3 regions of the Luteibacter sp. SVR4-7G genome follow, and region 3 is predicted to be linked to each of the others. Evidence: predicted binding sites of a transcription regulator. Region 3 holds the regulator's gene; each other region holds the start of a gene.
What was found. Region 3 encodes FliA, which starts transcription of late flagellar genes. Its sites were predicted from a motif close to TAAAGTTTNNCNNNCNNNGGCCGATAA; they were not measured.
Positions count from the first base shown of each region.

Region 1: a site for FliA is predicted at 4,742-4,768, ahead of ACR9ZH_RS10220 (GGDEF domain-containing protein). Genes of this name have one in related genera too.
Region 2: a site for FliA is predicted at 2,778-2,804, ahead of ACR9ZH_RS14275 (methyl-accepting chemotaxis protein). Genes of this name have one in related genera too.

Region 1 covers NZ_JBPGXO010000022.1:34,146-41,324, reverse strand. The annotation lists gene ACR9ZH_RS10230 (hypothetical protein) at 367-1,368, shown strand; gene ACR9ZH_RS10225 (XVIPCD domain-containing protein) at 1,381-3,162, shown strand; gene ACR9ZH_RS10220 (GGDEF domain-containing protein) at 3,188-4,708, opposite strand; gene ACR9ZH_RS10215 (DUF427 domain-containing protein) at 4,940-5,317, shown strand; gene egtB (ergothioneine biosynthesis protein EgtB) at 5,341-7,179, shown strand, end outside.
Region 2 covers NZ_JBPGXO010000038.1:35,779-42,957, forward strand. The annotation lists gene ACR9ZH_RS14265 (glutathione S-transferase family protein) at 1-460, shown strand, start outside; gene ACR9ZH_RS14270 (DUF899 family protein) at 478-1,188, shown strand; gene ACR9ZH_RS14275 (methyl-accepting chemotaxis protein) at 1,173-2,747, opposite strand; gene ACR9ZH_RS14280 (DksA/TraR family C4-type zinc finger protein) at 2,863-3,129, opposite strand; gene ACR9ZH_RS14285 (alpha-L-fucosidase) at 3,211-4,686, opposite strand; gene ACR9ZH_RS14290 (hypothetical protein) at 4,683-4,829, opposite strand; gene ACR9ZH_RS14295 (DHA2 family efflux MFS transporter permease subunit) at 4,943-6,517, shown strand; gene ACR9ZH_RS14300 (copper resistance protein B) at 6,474-7,179, opposite strand, start outside.
Region 3 covers NZ_JBPGXO010000010.1:5,748-12,926, reverse strand. The annotation lists gene flhA (flagellar biosynthesis protein FlhA) at 1-798, shown strand, start outside; gene flhF (flagellar biosynthesis GTPase FlhF) at 820-2,154, shown strand; gene ACR9ZH_RS05540 (MinD/ParA family protein) at 2,202-3,077, shown strand; gene ACR9ZH_RS05535 (RNA polymerase sigma factor FliA) at 3,074-3,805, shown strand; gene cheY (chemotaxis response regulator CheY) at 3,837-4,238, shown strand; gene ACR9ZH_RS05525 (protein phosphatase CheZ) at 4,248-4,889, shown strand; gene ACR9ZH_RS05520 (chemotaxis protein CheA) at 4,897-6,945, shown strand; gene ACR9ZH_RS05515 (flagellar motor protein) at 6,947-7,179, shown strand, end outside.

The DNA of each region.
Region 1 (7,179 bases), on a different contig from region 3:
CGGCCCGAAGATAGCAATCCACTTCGGGCTTGTCTGTAGGGCCAACGAAGACGTTGTCGTACGGGCATCGAGGCCCGTCGAGTAGCCCTTGCGCCGCATCGTCCGAACGATCCGCTTTAAGAATCATCGGAAGCTTCCGAAGAACGACACGCGATTCCGGCAACCCGCCGAGACGCCGCACAGCAAGGCCTACAGCGCAAGACGGCAACGAATGATTGCCATCGCTGACGACATTCACGAGCATTTCCGCCGGTCTCGCACGGAGTGTTCCCACATGCATCCATGGAAGGCGGCTGCCGCCGTCGTTATCACGTCCACCGCCGTTGCCGCGGCAGCCTATGGCTCGGGCTACTTCACCCAGACGAGTTGATCTTTTACGAAGGGTGCAAGCCGATCCGGGCGCAGAAGAACTGGTTCTTCAAGGACAAGACATTCTTGAAGCGGGCCACCCTGGCGCCGGTGCAGGTTCGACGCGTCGAAGACCCTGCCGAGAACACGAAGGAAGACTCGGGACCAGTCAGGCCAGGTTCGGCGCAAGGTCGCGCGAAGTCGTCACTCATCCCGGTCCACAGGCCGGCCGTTCGCGACCCACTGCATGACCTGCAGTTGCTGAGGGATGTGGCAATTATCAATGAACAGGTGAGGCGTGAGCTTGGGCCGCCTGCGGCCGCGTCCAGTGGCGTATCCGACAAACAAAAAGAATCTGACAAGGAAAATAACGTGAAACTCCATCAACTAGCGGCCTTCGCAGCAGTGTCGAGCGTCGGTGCGGCTTCCGCATACGGAACTTCCGAATCGATGCCTGAATCGCTGACTGTTCCTCCGGCGGTCCGTGAATTCGTCGGCAACGACAGAGCCCTGCTTGCTTACAAATCGGCCACCGATGGCAGCGGCGAACGAACAATGGCGATCATCATGCGGCATCCCAAAGATCCGGATCCCGGACTACCCGCGGATGACGAGATTGCATACACGTGCGAGCTGGTTCTCTTTCGTGGTGAGGGGAAAGACATGCGGGTGACTGGCCGCACAGGCAATGTCGTCAATTGCGACGCAAATGACTTCAATCGAAGAGCAACGGAGCTTGGCCTGAATTCGCGGCTTGAACTGTCACCTCGTAAGGTTTCCTACCGAAATGACTATCACCGAGGCGGCTCATACAGCTATTCATTCGAATTTACCGACGGCATTTGGCACCTCTCCAGCGCCAATTCGATCTACCCGCTTTCTGGAGAAGGCCCCTACGGGGTGCAAATCGTCAAGGAAGAAGTCTCTTACCCAACGACCATAGGTTCGATCCCGATGGGGATATTCGATCCGGAAGATATCCAAGAGACCTTGTCAAAGAACCAATCCTTGGTTCCCTAGGAGGTTGACTGTATGCCAGCGCTGAATAGATCCTCTTCCCATCTTCTTAAAGCTGCAGTCGACTCAGGCATTACGTCTACGGCTGAGCTCGCGAATTTTATGGGTAATGCGCAGGTCGAAACCGATGGGTTCAAGACCATGCGTGAGACATTGGTTTATCGCGACATCAGGAGGTTGCTCGAATCATCGTCTTCTGCCGCGATCCGGTACACGCGGGAACAAATACAGGATGCCATCGATAGTAAAGATCCTGAGCGCATTGCCACCATTCTCTACGAAGGCCGGAACGAGGGCGACCTTGGAAACTCGGAAGTGGGCGATGGCTATAGATTTCACGGCAGGGGTCATTTCCAGATAACCGGCCGCTATAACTACAAGAAGTTTGGCGACAAGATCGGCGTCGATCTGCTGTCCGATCCCGAACTTGCGACGGATCCGGAGGTGTCCGCCAAATTGGCGGTGGCATTCTGGTTCGACAGGGTTCCGCAAAGGATGAGGGAGGATCCAATAGCGGCCGGAGGGAGAATCAATGGTGGCGCGCATGCTGCCCAACGTCGTAGCGCCGCTGCGACAAGCTGGGCGGCGTTCATTACGCCCGAGCTCATTCGTGATATTCAGAACGGGGTAATCGGCGTTGACGAGCTTTCAGCGATGGAAGCGGACGTGGATTCTCTTCGGCGAAGGGGCATGCGTGAGGATGTCCAGCAGCTTCAGACCAGCCTCAACCGCCTGGGATACACCGACGCCGACGGGCGCCCGCTGACAGCCGACGGCGACTACGGCCGCCGCACTCGCTTGGCCGTGGAGGCCTTCCAGCGAGACCGCGGACTGGTAGCCGACGGCGTCGCGGGCCCGCTCACCATGGCGGCCGTCCGTAACGCGGTGGACACCGAGTTGCGATCCATCGGCCAGCCGGATGCACCCTATCTGCAGGCTCCCGAGCCCAACGAGGCGTTATCGGCTTACCGGTCGCTGGCCCCTGAACCGGCTGCGCCGGCGCTGCTCATGCCCATCCTTCGGCTGGACGATCCCGCGCATGCCGATCACGATCTGTACCGGGAGGCACAGGCACAGGTATATAGCCTTGATCGGCAATTCGGGAAGGAGCCGGACCGCTACAGTGACAACCTGAGCGCGGCCCTGGTGGTCGCGGCTCGATCGGAAGGGCTGTGCCGGGTCGACCGGATTGAGCTGAGCAAGGACGCCGAGAGCTTGTTCGCTGTTGAATGCTCATTCGGCCGGCCCGACAAGCGCGCCGAGCTTCCGGTGATGCCGTCGCTGAATACCCCGCTCGCGCGCAGTTCCGATCAATGGCCGGAGGCCATGGAAGCATTCGAAAGGCAGCGAGAAGTCTCTCCCGAGCCGTGGATGGAACGTGGGCTGGACCAGCCGTCGGCGTGGATCCAGCCCACCTACGCCGTCCCTATGGCACCGACGCTGGGACGTGACGACCCACGCTATCCGGACAGCGCCAACCACGAACTCTACAACGAGTTGCAGCGGCGTATTCCCGATGCCTCGGAAGACAGGCTCCTGCAGTTCACGGCGGCGTGCCATGAAAACCTGATCACCGCAGGGAATCTCTCCGAGATACGCCTGGATGAGGAGAAGTGGACGGTGGAATTCATCGGTCTGGGGCCGATGACCACGCCGGCAAAGATCGACCTGGATACGCCACCTCCTCAGCCGGAGGAGGCCGTGACCCAGATCCGGCAGCACGACCAGCGGGAGGCGCAGATCATGGCGGAGGTGCAAGCGCAGCAGGCGCAACTCAGCATGGGGCGTTCGCTTTGAATGACAGCACGACGGCCCACGACAGTCACCCGATTTCCCGCCGTTCGTGTTCCATCCCGATACGCCCCGCGGACATGCGCGCATCGTCCTGACTGCCTACGCGGTTGCGGCCCGATCGCTTCGCGCGATAAAGCGCCAGATCCGCCGCGTTGAGCAGGTCGAGCGGACCGTTTTCCGTTGTGGCGATTGCCGTGGCGACCCCGATGCTGATGGTCACGACGCCGAACGGACTCAGCGAATGGCCGATGGACAGCGCTTCCACCTGTTTCCTCAGGGCGTCCGCGAGCGCGACGGCCGCGGACAGGCCCATGCCGGGTGCCACGACGGCGAACTCCTCGCCGCCGAAGCGGGCGATGAAATCGCCGGCGCGCTGGCCATGGCCGGCCAGTGCCGCTGCAAGCGCGCGGAGGCAGTCGTCGCCGGCGAGGTGGCCGTAGCGATCATTGAATTCCTTGAAGTGGTCCACGTCGATCATCAGCAGGGCGATGGGCTCCTGCTGGCCGGGCCGGTGCCACTCGCGCAGCAGGCGTTCGTCCAGCGCGCGGCGATTGGCGAGGCCGGTGAGGCTGTCGACGAAGACCAGGCCCTGTAGCTCGTCCCGGCTGCGGATGAGCCGGAATTCCTCTTCCACGAGATCCACCTGGGCCAGCGTGCCGCGAAGGCCGATGCCGATGACCGCCGCGATGGCGCCGCCGATGCCGAGCACCGGATAGCCGGGAATCACCATCAATCCGAAGCCGAGGACGCTCATCGCAAGGAAGGTGGGACTCGCGCTCTGCACGAAGCGCACGAGGTATACCGGCGGATGCCATTGCCGCTGCGGCTTCCGCGTCACCGCGGCGATGAACAGCGCGAGGAAGGGCAGGTCGAGCAGCGTGTCCCATGGCGAGGTGCCGAATTCGGGGTGTCCGCCGAGCGCCACGAAGTGATTGTAGAAGAAGCCCGAAAACGCATAGGTGACGAAGAAGGCCGTCACACCGCGGAAGAAGAAATGATCGTCCGGATCGTCCGTGGCGGCATAGCGGAGCAGGGCGGCGACGGCGAGGCAGCCGTTTTCGAAGTCCAGCATGTATGCCACGTCCACGGCCGCCTGTGTGCCGACGGCGCCCTCGAGGGAGACGATCGAGAAGGTGCGAATGTAGAAAAGCACGATCAACAGCGTCGCCAGCGCCAGATCGATGCCCATCGCCCAGTTCTTTCGCGCCGCCACCGGTGCGGACGAGACAGTCACCAGTACCGGCAGCACGTACAGGATGTAGAAGAACATGCTGTCGCCGGGCGCGGGATTGGAGTTCTCCAGCACGTAGTTCTGCCGGGCGGAGAGCGACATGCCCACAGTCCAGAGGGCGAGGCTGGCCAGGAGCAGCCACCAGCGCCGGTCCCCGGGCGACCCTGAGCGGCGCCGTGCGACCACCACGCTGGCCATGGCGAGGGCCGCCACGGAAAAGAAGAACGTGTAGGAGAGGGTCATGCCGAGACCGGGCAGGACCACCAACCCGACCGCATGGACCGCGACAATGGCCGCCGCGACGATAAGCGCTCTCATGGCGAGCCTCCCGCCACCTGCAACACAATAGACATATCGGCCGGGTGGAGCGGATGTTTAGCGCCCATGGGGCGATGTTGGGGGTGGAAGGCGCGCTCTGTCAAAAGCGGTCGTGCCGTCCAAGAACCGATTCTTGCGGATCGGTAATGTCACCTGTTCCCGTTTGTCGGCTTGGTTTCGCCGCCCGCGGGTCGCAGGATGTCCGTCTCAGCCGCCACGAAGGAGCTCGCCATGTCCTCACGTCCCGTCAGGATTCCCGGCCCTGACCACCCGATCACGGTAAAACCCTCCGGGGGAAGGGTGGTCGTTCGCTTCGATGGCCGCGTCGTCGCCGACACCCGGAATGCGCTGGTCCTGCGCGAAGCCAGCTATCCGCCCGTGTTCTATATCCCCCGCCAGGACGCCGACATGGCCGCCCTGCGGCGGACCGAACACCACACCTATTGCCCGTACAAGGGCGAGGCCTCGTACTTCAGCCTGCCCGGCAACGAGGAACGCTCCATCAACGCCGTCTGGTCTTACGAGACGCCCTACGATCCGGTCGCCCCGATCCGCGACCATCTCGCTTTCTACCCGGATCGCGTGCAGATCGAGCACATGCCCGACTGACCGCCGCAGCCCAGGGAGTTCCTATGCAAGCCCTTATCGACACCTCCGCGGCCCCCGGTGCCGAGGCCCGGGCCCGTGAAGGCCTGCTTTCGCTCGCCGACCGCTACGACGCCGTGCGCGCCCGTACCGAAGCGCTGGTGGAAGGCCTCGGTCCGGAAGACATGGTGGTGCAGTCCATGCCCGACGCCAGCCCCGCGAAATGGCACCTGGCCCATACCACGTGGTTCTTCGAGACCTTCCTGCTGGGACCGAACCTGCCCGGCTACCAGGTGTTCGATGCCGACTTCGGTTATCTGTTCAACTCGTATTACGAAGCGGTGGGGCCGCGTCATCCGCGTCCCCTGCGTGGCCTGCTCACCCGGCCGGCGACCCAGCGCGTGATGGCTTACCGCCATCACGTGGACAGGCATATGCGCGCGTTGCTGGCCGGAGAACTGTCCGCCGAGTTGAAGGCCCTGGTCCGCCTGGGGTTCGCCCATGAGGAACAGCACCAGGAATTGCTGGTGATGGACGTGCAGCACCTGTTCGCGCAGTCGCCGCTGAAGCCGTCGTTCGACCCGTCATGGACCGCTCCGGCCGCCGGACCGGTGGGACGCTTCCGCTCCGTCGGCGGCGGCCCCGTGCGGATCGGCGTCGCGAACGAGGACTTCGCTTTCGACAATGAGGGACCGGCGCATACGGTATGGCTCGAGCCGTTCGAGATCGCCGACCGCCTCGTCACCAATGGCCAGTGGCTGGCCTTCATGGCGCTCGGCGGCTACCGCCGCGCCGACCTGTGGCTTTCCGACGGCTGGGCGCAATGCCAGGCCGAAGGCTGGGATGCGCCGCTGTACTGGCAGCACGACGGCGAGGCCTGGTCGCACATGACGCCCGGCGGCTGGCGCCCGGTGGACCCCGACGCGCCGGTGACCCATGTGAGCTATTACGAGGCGGACGCGTTCGCGCGCTGGGCGGGTGCGCGTCTGCCGACCGAGGCGGAGTGGGAACACGCCATGCGTACGCGCAACGACCTGGAGCAGGTGGACGACGTGGCCTGGCAGTGGACCGCCAGCGCGTATTCCCCATATCCCGGCTTCCGCGCGGCCGACGATGCCGTGGGCGAATACAACGGGAAGTTCATGAGCGGCCAGATGGTGCTGCGTGGCGGCGCCAGCGTCACGCCGCCGGGACATTCACGCGTTTCGTACCGCAACTTCTACCGGCATGGCCAGCGCTGGATGTTCAGCGGTGTCCGCCTCGCACGCGATCCCGGATCTCCGCCCGATGGCGAGAGGCTGACCTTCCTGCGCGATACGCTCATCGGGCTTTCCGGCTCACCCAAGGCGTTCCTCCCGAAGTACTTCTACGACGGCGCGGGCTCGGCGCTGTTCGAGGCCATCTGCGTCACGCCCGAGTACTACCCGACACGGACGGAGACGGCCCTGCTTCGCCAGATCGCACCCGCCCTGGCGGAGGTCATCCCGCAGGGAGCGGTGCTGCTTGAACTGGGTAGCGGCGCGAGCGACAAGACGCGGATGCTGCTCGATGCCGCGCCCTGGATCTCGGCTTATGTTCCCGTCGACATCAGCGTCGACGCGCTGGACGGTGCGGTGGAGCGCCTTCGCAAAGCGTATCCGTCATTGGCCGTGCACCCGGTGGTGGGCGACTTCACCCATGCGATCGATGTGCCGAAGGCCCTGGCGGGCAGGCCCGTGGTGGCGTTCTTCCCGGGGTCGACGATCGGCAACTTCACGCCGGACGAGGCGGTGGCGCTGCTCCGCTCGGTGCGCGAGCGGCTGGGGGCGGATGCCCGCTTCATCGTCGGTGCGGACCAGGTGAAGGACCTCGGCGTACTGCTGGCCGCCTATGACGATGCCGAAGGC
Region 2 (7,179 bases), on a different contig from region 3:
CTGCATCGTCGAATACCTCGACCTGTATCACCCGGGACCGGCCCCGATGCTCCCGGCGGAGCCGAAGGCGGCCCTCGAGGTGCGGCGCATGGACCGGTTCTTCGACAACTACGTTTCCACGCCCCAGCAGAAGATCGTGTTCGACGCCATGCGGCCCGACGGCCACCACGATGCGCGGGGCGTGGCCGAGGCCCGGGAGATGCTGGGACTGGCGTATGCGTGGCTCGACAGGCACATGGCCGGACGCGAGTGGGCCGCACTGGACCGTTTCACCCTGGCCGACTGCGGTGCCGCCCCGTTCCTTTTCTACGCGGACTGGACGCACCCGATCGATACGCGCTTCGAACACGTCCACGCGTATCGTCGGCGCCTGCTGGCCCGCCCCTCGTTCGCACGCGCCGTGGACGAGGCCCGGCCGTACCGGACGCTCTTCCCCCTCGGCGCCCCCGACCGCGATTGACCGCAGGAGATCATCGAATGAGCAGCCAGCCCCTCGTACCCGCCGCCGAACTGGCGGCACGCAGTACCTTCCGCATGCCGAACGAGAGCGCCGAATATCGCCGGGCCCGCACGGCCCTCCTGGCCGAGGAGATCGAGCTTCGCCGGCACATCGAGCGCGTGGCCGAATTGCGCCGCGCCTTGCCGCCGGGCGGCGAAGTGCGCGGCGACTATCGCTTCGTGGGCGTGGATGGCCCCGTGGACCTTGCCGGCCTCTTCGGCGACAAGCCGAGCCTCGTCACGTACAGCTGGATGTTCGGCCCGCAGCGCGAGCGCCCCTGCCCCATGTGCACCTCGCTGCTGAGCGCCTGGGACGGCGAAGCCCGCGACATCGAGCAGAACACGGCGCTGGCGGTCATTTCGCGCTCGCCCATCGAGCGGATGGTCGCCTTCGCGAAGGAGCGCGGCTGGCGCCACCTCAAGCTCTATTCGGATGCCAACGGCGATTTCAGCCGCGACTACTTCGCGATCGGCAAGGAAGGCGGCGACGAGCCCGCCTTCAACGTCTTCACCCGGCGCGACGGTACGATCAGGCACTTCTGGGCCGGCGAAATGGACGGCAACACGATGGACCCCGGGCAGGACCCGCGCGGCGCGCCCGACCTGATGCCGCTGTGGACGGTGATCGACTGCCTTCCACAAGGACGTTCGCCCACCTGGTATCCGAGCCTGGACTATCCGTCGGCCTGACCGGCCAGGGTGAAGTAGGCGACTTCCCGGCGCAGCACGGCCGCGCTTTCGCGCATGGCGCGGCTGGCTGCCGCGGCATCTTCGACAAGCGCGGCATTCTCGCGCGCGGTTTCGTCGATGCCGCGGACGGCGCCGTCGACCCGCGCTATGCCCTGGGCCTGGGCACGCGTGGTATCGGTCAGTGCAGCCATCATCACGGCGAGCGTACCCACGCGCTCGCCGATGCCCGCGAGCACGTCGCCCGCGCGGTCGACCGAGGCCACGCCGGCCTGGACGGCTTCGTCGCTCGCGGCAATGAGTCCACGGATGTCGCGCGCCGCCGCGCCGCAACGCTGTGCCAGTTCGCGCACTTCGTGGGCCACCACGGCGAAGCCACGGCCGTGCTCGCCGGCACGTGCCGCCTCGACGGCCGCGTTCAGCGCCAGCAGGTTCGTCTGGAAGGCTACCTGGTCGACCAGGTCGAGCACCTCGGCGGTGCGCTGGCTGGTCGCCTGGATCGCACGCATGTTCCCGATGGCGTCGGCCGCCACGCGACGCCCTTCGTCCGTCATCGTACGCGCCTCGCGCACTGCGCCGTCGGCAGCCATCGCCTCGTCAAGGCCGCCCGACACGGCATCGCGCATGTCGCGCATCGACAGCATGGTGTGTTCGACGTGGCTGGCCTGCAGGCGCGTGCGCTCGTTCAATGCATCGTTGCCGCGCGCGAGGCCGGCCGAGGCCTCGGCAACGTGATCCGCGCGATCGCGCACCTGCACCACCACGTTGCCGAGCTGGGCGTCCATCGCCGCGAGCGAGGCGAGCAGCCGGCCGATCTCATCGTCGCGGCCCACGTCGATGCGCGAGCCGAGGCGGCCACCGGCAATCGCCGCCGCGACGTCCGCGGCCTGGCGCAGGCGCCGGCCCAGCGAGCGGATGAGCGCAAGATCGATCGCGCTGGCCAGCAGCAGCGCGATGCCGAGCAGCACGGAGGAATAGATCTCGCCGCGCGCGATCTCCGCATGCTGCGCTTCCGCCACGGCATTGCCGCCATCCACGGCAAGCCCGAACAGGTTGGAGAAGTCGCTCTTCAACGGCACCACGGCGGACTGCACGTCATTGGACAGCTGCAACTGGGCCAGGTCGTACTGCTCCGCTTTCAGAAGTTCGACCACGGTGTCGACGGCCTTGTCCGCATCCTGGCGATGCGCCGCGGCCAGGGTCACCAGCTTGCCCTGCTCCTTGCCCAGCCCGCTGGCCTCCAGCGCCTTCCACTGGCGGTCGATGGATCCGCGGTCCGACTGGATGGTCGTCACGGCATCGTCGGCAGCGGACGGCAACCGGGTGAGCGTGGCGTGGATCAGTGCGTCGAGGAGGTCGTTGTAGTCGTTCTGGATATGGCCCAGCGCGGCGACCGGGGCGAGCGTGTCGCCGACGACGGATTGCAGGCGGCGGTCGGCGGCACGGAGCTGCAGACCGCCGACGATCCAGAGCGCGAGGAGCAGCAGGATGGTGCCGCCGGCGCGGAGCGCCAGCCGGGCGCGAAGCGTCAGCGTGGGACGGGGTACTCGGGGGAACGGCATGACGGACTCGAACGGGGGTGGGGTACCCGCGTGTCGGCCGCCGGTTCGCCAACTTTAGCTTCGAAGACCGATTTGTTTCTTTATTTCAAATAGTTACAGAATGATGACAAGCAGGTCAGCGCAGCTGGCTGTCCTTGCTGCCGCGGCGGTTGTAGCCGCTGAAAGCGGCTTCTTCCTTGTCCGCCTCCTCCTGGCACGCCACGCAGAGACGCACGCCCGGAACGGCCTTGCGCCTTGCTTCCGGGATCGGCTTGTCGCATTCCTCGCAACGCTCCAGGCTGGGGCCTTTCGCCATGCGGCTGCGTGCGCGCTTCACCGCGTCTTCCACGGTGGCGTCGATCTGGTCTTGTACGGCGGTGTCGCCCGCCCATCCGGTAGCCATGGTTTTACCTCCTGGCGCTCGGGTCCGACAGCTAAAGATGGTGCCAAGCCTTTGGTTTTAAAGGCGTGACGGCGGCGTGGTTCAGGCTGACGCGGCCGTGCCGCGGGGTTCGTCGTAGATGCCGAATTCCGCGATGCCTGGCTGCCGGCCCTGGACGCTGAGGCGGACACGCCTCGCCGTCGTGCGGGGGATCTCATGGAACTGGTAGGGCGCGGGCGTGCCGCCGGCGGCCACCTCGCTCCATGCTCCGTCCTTCTCCACTTCCACCTTGTACGAGACGATGCGGCTCGCGTCGCCGTAACCTTCCGCGTGCAGCGGCTCCACGATCGAAAGCGTGTTGAACGCCACCGGTTCGTCGAAGCGCACTTCGATCCACGCATCCTGCTTGCCGCGATCGGCCAGCCAGTAGCTGTGGAAGTTGTCGTCGAAGGCCTGGTCGGGTCCCACCGCCTCGTCGCTCGCGCTCGCCCACGCCGGCTTGCCGGCGGCGAGATCGGGCGTGGTGATGGTGACGGAACGGCCGATCTTCGGCGCCGGGCCGGGGTTCTTCCAGAGACGGCCGATCTCCGCCAGGCGTGCCACCGCGTTGTCGTCGAAACGGCCGTCGCGGTTTGGCGCCACGTTGAGGATGAGGTTGCAGTGGTTCTCGTTGAACGGCTTCAGCCATTCCTCGACGATCGTCTGCGCTGACGCGAGTTCCGCTGCCGGGTAGGCCTTCTTCCAGAACCAGTCGCTCTGCAGCGTGGTGCCCGACTGCGACGGCACCGGGCTGTCCGGCGGAATCTTCTGGCCGGCGTGCTGTTCGTACTGCTTGATGTCCGTGTAGTAGAGCGCCGTGCCGGGATAGCTGCCGGCGTTATGGTCGGTGAGCAGGCAATCCGGCTGCAACGACTTCACCAGGTCGTAGATCTCGCGATAAGGCAGTTCCGCATAGGAAATGCGCGACCACGACGCGTTCCAGCCATCGAGGATCAGGGCCGTGAGCGGGCCGTAGTTCGTGAGCAGTTCGGTGATCTGCGCCTTGATGAGCGCGATCTTCGCGGGCGTGACGGTGCGCGCGCGGATGTCCTGGCGCAGGTCGAGGATGGAGAAATACAGGCAGACCCCGAGGCCTGCCTTGCGGAACGAATCCACGTAACGCCGCACCACGTCGTGCGGAAACGAAGACTGCATGACGTTCGCGCTGCCGATCTTCGTCGGCCACAGGCAGAAGCCGTCGTGGTGCTTGGTGGTGAGGCAGGCGTAGCCCATATTCGCGGACTTCGCGGCGCGGGCCCATTGGTCGGTGTCGAGATGTTTCGGATCGAACAGCTTCGGCGACAACGTCGGGTCGCCCCATTCGCGTTCTTCGAAGGTGGCCATGTTCAAATGGATGAACATGCCGAAGCGCAGGTCGAGGAAGGCCTGCTGCAACGACCTCAGGCGTTCCGGGTCTACGGCCACGTGCCGCTTCGCCGCCACCGCCGGGGTTGTCGCCAGCGTTCTCACGCCTGGCCAGATGCCGCCGCCGAGTACGCCGGCCGCGGCGAGTGCTTTCGCGAAGTCACGGCGATTCAACGCGTTCCCTCCCCATCCTGCGGACGCTTGTGCTGCGGATCGCCCGACCCCGTGGTGACGGGCTCCTCGGGCTTCGGGCCCCCGCCGTGGGTGGGATCGCCGGCACCGGTGGTGGGATCGTCGTAGGTCTCGCGCTCTTTCATGGCATCGCCTCCATCGGAACCGCCAGTGTGCAGGGAGAATCGTCCAGGGTCCGTCATACCGCGCCCGCCGCGTGTAAGGCGCACCGGCCGGCAAAGCGCTACGCTCGTCGACCATGACCTCGACCTCACCGCTTGACCCTACCGCGCTTGCCGAGGACGAGTCCATCGCATGCAGCGAATCCGCGCGCCGCTGGACGCTGGTCGCCGCCATCGTGGGTTCGGGCATGGCCTTCGTCGACGGTACCATCGTCAACGTGGCGCTGCCCGCCATCCAGCAGGCGCTGGATGCCACCACCGCGGATGCGCAGTGGGTCATGGAGGCGTACGCGCTGCTGCTCTCGGCGCTGATCCTCGTGGGCGGCGTGTTGGGCGACCGCTTCGGACGGCGCCGCGTGTTCCTCATCGGCACCGCGATATTCACGCTCGCCTCGATCGCCTGCGCCGCCGCGCCGACCATAGGCACGCTCATCGGGGCGCGTGCGGTGCAGGGTTTCGGCGCCGCTTTGCTCGTACCGGGCAGTCTCGCCCTGATCAGCAGCGCGTACCCGAAAGAACGTCGCGGCGCGGCGATAGGCACGTGGTCCGCCTTCAGCGGCATCACTGCCGCCGCCGGGCCGGTGATCGGCGGTTACCTGGTCGAGTACGTGTCGTGGCACTGGGCCTTCCTGATCAACCTGCCGTTGGGCATCACGCTGGTCGCGGTGTGCCTGTGGCGCGTGCCGGAAAGCCATGGCCGGAACGCCGGGCGTCTGGACATCTCCGGCGCCGTGCTGGCCACGGTGGGACTCGCGGGCGTGGTGTACGCGCTCATCGAAGCGCCGCAGCAGGGCTGGACCTCGGCGCCGGTACTGATCGCCGCGGGCACGGGCGTGGCGGGGCTGGCGGCGTTCATGTTCGTGGAGCGGCGTTCTTCCGCGCCGATGCTGCCCCTCTCGTTGTTCCGCAACCGCGACTTCTCGGCCGCCAACGCGCTCACCCTGCTGCTCTACGCCGCGCTCGGCGGCAGCCTTTTCTTCGTGCCGCTGAACTTCATCCAGGTACAGGGGTATGGCGCGACAGGCGCCGGTGCGTCGCTGCTGCCGATCATCGTGATCATGTTCTCGCTGTCGCGCTGGACCGGACGGCTCGTGGATCGCGTGGGCGCGAAGCTGCCGCTGGTCGTCGGCCCGTCCATCGCCGCCGTGGGCTTCGTCCTGTATGCCGTTCCCGGTGTGGGCGGAAGCTACTGGACCACGTTCTTCCCGGCGAGCTGCGTGCTCGGCCTGGGCATGAGCATCGTCGTGGCGCCGCTCACCACCACGGTGATGAACGCTTTGTCGCCCTCGCTGGCAGGCACCGCTTCCGGCGTGAACAACGCCGTGGCGCGTACCGCCGGACTGCTCGCCATCGCGGTCTTCGGCGCCATCCTCACGCAGGTGTTCGACAGCACCCTCGATGCGCGTCTCGCCGGGCTCGCCCTGCCCGGCGACGTCGTCAGCCGGATCATCGAACAGAAGGCCAGGATGGCCGGCATCGAGGTATCGGATCCTGCCGCCCGGCGCGCCATTGCCGATGCCTTCGTGGCGGGTTTCCGCGCGGTCATGCTGGTATCGGCGGGGCTGGCGGTGCTGTCGGCCATCGTGACCGCGTTCGCCCTGGGCGGGGTCAGAACCAGAGACGAACCCCGGCCACCCAGCGGCGATCGGTGACGCGACGGCCTTCGTCGCGGGCGAGGCCCGCCGTCCCCGCCGTGAGGTGCTGCCAGGCGAGGCCGAGGTACGGCGCGATCGAACGGCGGATCTCGTAGCGCAGGCGCAGGCCGCCTTCGAGGCTGGAAACGCCGGAACGAATACCGCGCTGCAGGTCGTCCTTGCCGTAGGCGTTGACCTCCAGTTCGGGCTGCAGGATCAGGCGCTGGGTGATCAGCAGTTCGTATTCCACACGCACGCGTGCCGCCGTTCGGCCACCCGAACCCGCGTAGGCCGTCGCTTCCACCTCGAACCAGTACGGCGCCAGGCCTTGCAGGCCGACCGCGGCCCAGTTCCGCTTCGGCCCCTCGCCGATGTCGCGGCGGAGCCCGAGTTGCGCATCCCAGAACGGCGCCACGGCGTGACTCCAGAAAGCCTCCACGTCGCCGTCGTGTGGACGGCCGCCCTCGCGCTCGCCTTCGCTGCGCAGCCAGAGCTTGTCCGTGTCGTTGCCATACCAACCTTCGGCTTCCCACGACTGGCCGTGACGGCCCTGCCCCGCAAAGGATTCGAGCCGGTCGAGCAGCAGCATGCCGACGGGCGCCGTGTCATCCATGCCCATCATGTCCATGCCATGCATCGACGAGGGGACGCCGTCGGACCAGTCGCCGCTGCGTGCGTCC
Region 3 (7,179 bases):
GAGATCCATACCGAGCGCATGCTGGCGATCGATCCGGGCCGCGTGCACGGCACGATCAACGGCATCGCCACGCGCGACCCGGCCTTCGGCCTGGACGCCGTGTGGATCGAGCCGGGCCTGCGCGAGCACGCGCAGACGCTCGGTTACACGGTGGTCGATCCGGCCACGGTGATCGCCACGCACCTCTCGCACATCCTGCAGAACCACGCCCACGAACTCATCGGCCACCAGGACGTGCAGCAGTTGCTGGACCGTCTGGCCCAGCAGACGCCGAAGTTGGTGGAAGACCTGGTGCCGAAGCGCCTGTCGCTCGGCGTAGTGGTCAAGGTGCTGCAGAACCTGCTCGCCGAACGCGTGCCGATCCGCAACTTCCGCGGCATCGTGGAATCGCTGGCCGAGCACGCGGGGCAGAGCCAGGATCCAGGCGTCCTCGCCGCGGCGGTGCGTGTCACCCTCGGCCGACAGATCGTCCAGGAAATCGCCGGCCTCGGTACGGAAGTCCCCGTCATTACTTTGGCGCCGGAGCTGGAGCAGATCCTGCTGCAATCCCTACAAGGCGGCGGTCCCGCCGGCGCGGCCGTCGAGCCGGGACTGGCCGATCGCCTGCAGCAGAGCGTTGCCGACGCGGCGCGGCGCCAGGAAGCGGCCGGCGAACCGGCGGTCCTGCTCGTCTCGCCGGCACTTCGTCCGTGGCTTTCACGCTTCACCCGGCATGTGGCCCAAAACCTGCATGTGCTTGCGTACAACGAGGTTCCGGACAACCGACGCGTCAAGCTGGTGACGGCCCTCGGACGATAGGACGAAGACAGGATCGCACGCATGAAAATCAAACGATTCGTTGCTCCCGACATGCGCCAGGCCATGCGCCAGGTCAGGGACGAACAGGGCCCGGATGCCGTGATCCTGTCCACCCGCCGGCTGGACGACGGCATCGAGATCATCGCTGCCCTCGATTACGACGAAGCCCTGGTGCGCGAAGCCGGCTTCGGCCTGGAGCCGCCGGCGAAGCAAGAGAAAGCGCCGATGCGCGCCATCCGCGACGAAGCCGATCGCGCCGCGCGGATCGACCAGGCCCGCGCCGCGACGGCCGCCGCCGTGGAACGTGCCTCGCGCTCCGGCGCGCAGGACAACGCCAACGCGCCGCAGCGCCAGTCCAGCGCGGCGCTCGCCGCCAGCGTGGCCGACGTGGTCCGCGCAGCCACCGTGGCGCCGAACAACGACGCCGCCGTGAACGGCGTGCGTGCCGAGATCACCAACCTGCGCGAGATGCTCGAAGTACAGCTCTCGACCCTCGCGTGGAACCAGATGGATCGCGAGCAGCCGCTGCGTGCCCGCGTGCTGCGCGAGATGACCCGCCTTGGCATCGACGGCGACGTGGCCCGCGCGCTGTGCGCCGAGCTGCCGCCGGGCATGACCCCGGACCAGGCCCGCTACCTGCCGCTGGGCCTCCTCTCGCGCAACATCCGCGCCAGCGGACGCAACTTCGACACCGTGGGCGGCGGCATCACGGCACTGGTGGGTACGACCGGCGTGGGCAAGACCACGACGATCGCCAAGCTCGCCGCCCGCGCGGTGCTGCGCCATGGCGCGTCGAACGTCGCGCTGATCAGTGCCGACCAGTACCGCATCGGTGCCGGGGCGCAGCTCGAACATTATGGCCGCCTGCTCGGCGTGCGCGTTTTCAATGCACACGACGCCACCAGCCTGCGCAATGTGCTTCTGCAACTGCGCGGCAAGCACACCGTCCTCGTGGACACGGCCGGCCTGGCCGGCAACGATCCCAAGCTGCAGCAGCAGTTCGACACGCTGCGCGCAACTTCGGACGTGCGCGTATGCCTCGTGCTCGCCGCCAACGCGCAGGCCCAGGCCATCGACAGCGCCATCCGCGCTTATGCGCCGCTGGCGCCGCAAAGCGCCATCCTCACCAAGCTCGACGAGGCACCGCTGATCGGTGGCGCGCTCTCGGCCCTCATTCGCCACGATCTTCCGCTGGACTACACGACGGATGGGCAGCGCGTGCCCGAGGACATCGCCACGGCCGATGCGCGCAAGCTCGTCTGCCTCGCCGCCCAGCGGCTGAAGCAACGCAACGAAGAACCCGACGACGCCCTGCTGGCCGAACGCTTCGGCACGGCGACGCCGGCCCTGGCCTGAGCGGCCTCACGGACACAGACAGAAAGACAGGGGCAGTGACTTCCTTCATGAGCACACACGCCGATTCCACCCAGGCCGCCGGACTGAACTGGCTCGCCGACCGTCGCCCCACCCGCAGCATCGCGATCGCGGGCGGCAAGGGCGGCGTCGGCAAGACCACGGTGGCGGTCAACCTCGGCATGGCGCTGGCGATGGGCGGCCGGGACGTCCTCCTGCTCGATGCCGACCTCGCCATGGCGAACATCGACGTCCTGCTCGGCCTGCAGCCTACCCGCCACCTGGGTCACATGCTGGAAGGGGAGTGCCGCATCGAGGACCTGATCCTCGAAGCCGCGCACGGCCTGAAGGTGATCCCGGCCACCTCGGGCACGCGGCGCATGGCCCAGCTGCCGAACATCGAGCATGCCGCGGTCATCCGCGCCTTCGATGAGTACCCGCTGGCGCCCGAATACCTCATCGTCGACACCGCCGCCGGCATTTCCGACAGCGTGTCCATGTTCGCGGCGGCCTCGGACGAGGTGGTGGTGGTGGTCTGCGACGAGCCGGCCTCGCTGACCGACGCCTACGCCCTGATCAAGGTGATGAGCCGGGAGTTCGCGGTCAACCGCTTCCGCATCGTGGCCAACATGGTCCGCCATGCCCAGGAGGGCCGCCAGCTGTTCGAGAAGCTGTCGCGGGTGACCAACCGGTTCCTCGACGTATCCCTGGATTTCATGGGCATGGTCCCGCACGACGAATACCTGCGCCAGGCCATCCGGCGCCAGTCGGCCGTCGTCGACGCCTGGCCGAGCAGCCGGTCCGCGATCGGATTCAAGAATCTGGCCCGGTCGGTCGATACATGGGGTGAACCCGAGCCCCGGGCACAGGGCCGCATCGGCTTTTTCGCCGAGCGGTCCCACTTGGGAGGAGGGCTGCCACTGTGAGCGTCGCGACCGAATATCTCGAGATCACGCGTATCCCGGCGGATCAACTGGTAAAAACCCACGCGCCGCTGGTGCGCCGTATCGCCTATCACCTGATGGGCAGGCTGCCGCCGAGCGTGGATGCGAACGACCTCATGCAGGCCGGAATGATCGGATTGCTCGAGGCCGCAAGGAATTACTCGCCGACTCGCGCGGCCAGCTTCGAAACCTATGCGGGCATCCGCATACGTGGCGCCATGCTGGACGAACTGCGCAAGACGGACTGGACCCCGCGCTCCGTCCACCGGAAGTTGCGCGAGGTCGCGGAGGTGACGAGGCAGATCGAAAACGAGACGGGTGGCGACGCCGAAGACGCCGAAGTGATGAAGCGGCTGGGCATCGACGCCATGGAATACAACCAGATCCTGGCCGACGCGGCGAGCGCGCGGTTGCTGAGCCTCACGGCGCCGGAAGGCGACGAGGGCGCGGCGATCGACGTGGCCGACCCGGATGCCGCGGGTCCGGACGGATTGTTCGAGCAGGAAGGCCTGCGCGACGCGCTGGCGCAGTCCATCGATGGGCTGCCCGAGCGCGAAAAGCTGGTCATGTCGCTGTACTACGATGAAGAGCTCAACCTGAAGGAAATCGGTGCGGTGCTGGGTGTGAGCGAATCGCGGGTGTGCCAGATCCACGGCCAGGCCCTGATTCGCCTCCGTGCACGCATGTCGGGTTGGAAAGACAAGCATTGACGAACGCGCGGTAGCAAGGCGGAGAGAAGTTTTGGACAAGAACATGAAGATCCTCGTGGTGGACGATTTCTCCACCATGCGACGTATCGTCAGGAACCTCCTGGTGGAGCTGGGGTTCACCAACACCCTGATCCAGGAGGCCGAGGACGGTAACGCGGCGCTGGCGCTGCTGCGCGCGCAGCCGATCGACCTCGTGGTCACCGACTGGAACATGCCGAACATGACCGGCATCGACCTGCTGCGGGCGATCCGCGCCGATGCACAGCTGAAATCGCTGCCGGTGCTGATGGTCACCGCGGAGAACAACCGCGACCAGATCATCGCCGCCGCGCAGAGCGGCGTGAACGGCTATGTCGTCAAGCCCTTCACCGCGGTGACGCTGAAGGAAAAACTCGACAAGATCTTCGAACGTCTCGCTGCGGCCGCAGGCTAAGGAACGACGATGAACACGATGCTTACCACCGGCCATGACGTGGCACCCGAACTGCGCGAACTGCTCGACGCCGACGATCCGGCCGCCTTCGAGCAGGCGCTCGACCGCCTCCTGCGCACGCGCGAACAGCACCTGTTCCTGGCCCTGGGCCACCTCGCGCGCGACCTGCACGAGTCCGCGCGCCGCCTCGCCGCCGACATCTCCAACGACGGCGTGCCGGGCAACATGGGCGACGCGCGCAAGCACCTGCGCGACGTGCTCGAGATGAGTTCGCAGGCCGCCCATCGCACGCTCGATTTCAGCGAGAAGCTGCGCCCGCAGGCCCAGGCGCTGGCGCGCCAGGCCGACGAAGTGCTGGTGCTCGATCCCGCCGATCCCGCGTTCGGCGCCAACGCCACGGCCCTGGCCGTGCGCGTGGGCGATTTCGCGCAGAGCTGCGATATCGGCTTCGGCGAAATGGTGGAAGCACAGTCGTGGCAGGACCTCTCCGGCCAGCGCGTGGCCCAGGTCGAGGCCTTCATGGCCAAGGTCGAGTCCTCGCTGGTGGAACTGGTGCGCCTGACCGGCTCCCTCGCGGGCGGTGCGGCACCGCCCGCCGACAAGGTCAGCCAGGACGAAGTGGATCGCCTCCTCAGCGAATTCGGCTTCTGAGCGCCCTATGAGCGTGGAGCTGGACAACGAGCTGCTCAATGTCTTCCTGATCGAGGCACGCGAACTGCTCGAGAGCCTGGGCGAACAGCTCGTGGACCTCGAGTCGTCGCCGGGCGACACCGACCTGCTTAACGCGGTATTCCGCGCGTTCCACACCGTGAAGGGCGGTGCGGGATTCCTCGGCCTGAATCCGATGGTGGAGCTCTGCCATCGCGCCGAGGACCTGCTCAACGAAGCGCGCAACGGCGCCGTCGTGCTCAACGCAGGCTTCATGGATGCGCTGCTGGAGTCGCTCGACCTCCTCAACGACATGATGCGGGCCGCCGATGGCGGCCTGCCGCTCGACGCCGCCCCGCGTTCGCTGCTCGATCGCCTGCTGATCCCGGGCCGCGCCGTTTCCGCGCCTCCGGTGGCGCTGTCCGCACCGGTCGCCGCTCCCGCGGCGGCCGCCGTCCCGTCGCGCCCCTACGATCCCATCGAAGACGAATTCGAGGCGATGCTCGACGCCGCGCGCAACGAGCGCGACCCGGCACCGGCATCGTCCGGTACGATCTCCGATGACGAGTTCGAAGCCCTGCTGGATTCGCTCTATGGCACCGGCGCGCCCGGCGCCGAACCGGATGCCTCCGCGCCCGAATCCGCTCCGGTGGCTGCCGCTCCCGTCGCGCCGCCCGCCGGCAACACCATCAGCGACGACGAGTTCGAAGCCCTGCTCGACAGCCTCCACGGCACCGCCGCCCCCGGCACCGCCGCCGTCCCGGCAACGGCTCCTGTAGGAGCGGACCTGTCCGCGACGCCTTTCGCCCCGGTCCCCACGCCTGCGGCAGCACCCGCAACAGCCTCACCGAAATCCCAACCCGCCGAAAAACGCACGGCCTCCACCGCCGACACCACCGTCCGCGTCGACACCAGCCGTCTCGACAGCCTCGTGGATGCCGCCGGCGAACTGGTGCTGGTTCGCAACCGCCTCACCAACCTCGCGCCGCGCGGCACCAACGACCCGATGGAACGCGCCATCGGCGAACTCGAGCGCGTGGCCGAAGACCTGCAGAACGCCGTGCTGCGCATGCGCATGCAGCCGGTGGGCAAGCTGTTCTCACGATTCCCGCGCATCGTCCGCGATCTCGCCCGCCAGCTGGGCAAGGAGATCGAACTGGTTACCGAAGGCGAAGAGACCGACATCGACCGCACCGTGGTGGAAGCGCTGGCCGACCCGCTGGTTCACCTGCTGCGCAATTCGGTCGACCACGGCATCGAGATGCCCGAGGTGCGCGAGCGCGAGGGCAAGCCGCGCTCGGGCACGGTCCGTCTCGCCGCAGGACAGTTCGGCGACCGCATCGTCATCACCGTCACCGACGACGGCAAGGGCATGGACCCCGAGGTCCTGCGCCGCAAGGCCGTCGAAAAGGGCTTGATGGACGAGGAGCAGGCCGCGCGCCTCGACGAGCGAGAATGCTACGAGATCGTGTTCCGCCCGGGTTTCTCCACGGCCAGCCAGGTCTCCGACATCTCCGGCCGCGGCGTCGGTATGGACGTGGTCAAGACGAAGATCGTGGAACTCGGCGGCACGCTGTCGATCGACTCCCGCGTCGGGCACGGCAGCACGGTGCGCCTCTCCGTGCCGCTCACCCTCGCGATCCTGCGCGTGCTGATGGTGCGCGTGGGCAACCGGTTGCTGTCGCTGCCGCTGTCCAACGTGGCCGAAGTGTTCGAACTCGTGCCCGGCCAGATCCAGGAACTCGACGGCCGTATCGTCGCGTCCCATCGCCAGCGCGCGCTGCCCCTGGCCGATCTCGGCCGCTGGGCCGGTGCCGCGGGGAAGGGCGGCCACGTGGTGGTCGTGCAGATCGGCCACCAGACCCTCGGTTGCCTGGTCGACGAGGTGCTTGGACGTGAAGACGTCATGGCCAAGCCGCTGGGGCCGTTCCTCAAGGATGTGCCCGGCGTGGCGGGCGCCACGATCACCGGCGACGGCAGGATTTCGCTCGTGCTCGATCTCGCAGGCCTCGCCGAAGACGGCGGCCAGGTCCTGCCTACCCTGAGGATGGCTGTCTGATATGGATATCGTGAGCGTCGTCGGAACGATCCTGGCCTTCGTGGTCATCATCCTGGGCACCATCCTCAAGGGCTCGAGCCTCGACGCCCTGTGGAATCCGGCCGCGTTCATCATCGTCTTCGTCGGCACCTTCGCGGCCCTGCTCGTGCAGACGCCGGGTGCCGTACTCAAGCGCGCCTGGGGCATGCTGCCCTGGGTATACCGCCCGCCCGATATCGAATCCGCAGACTTGGT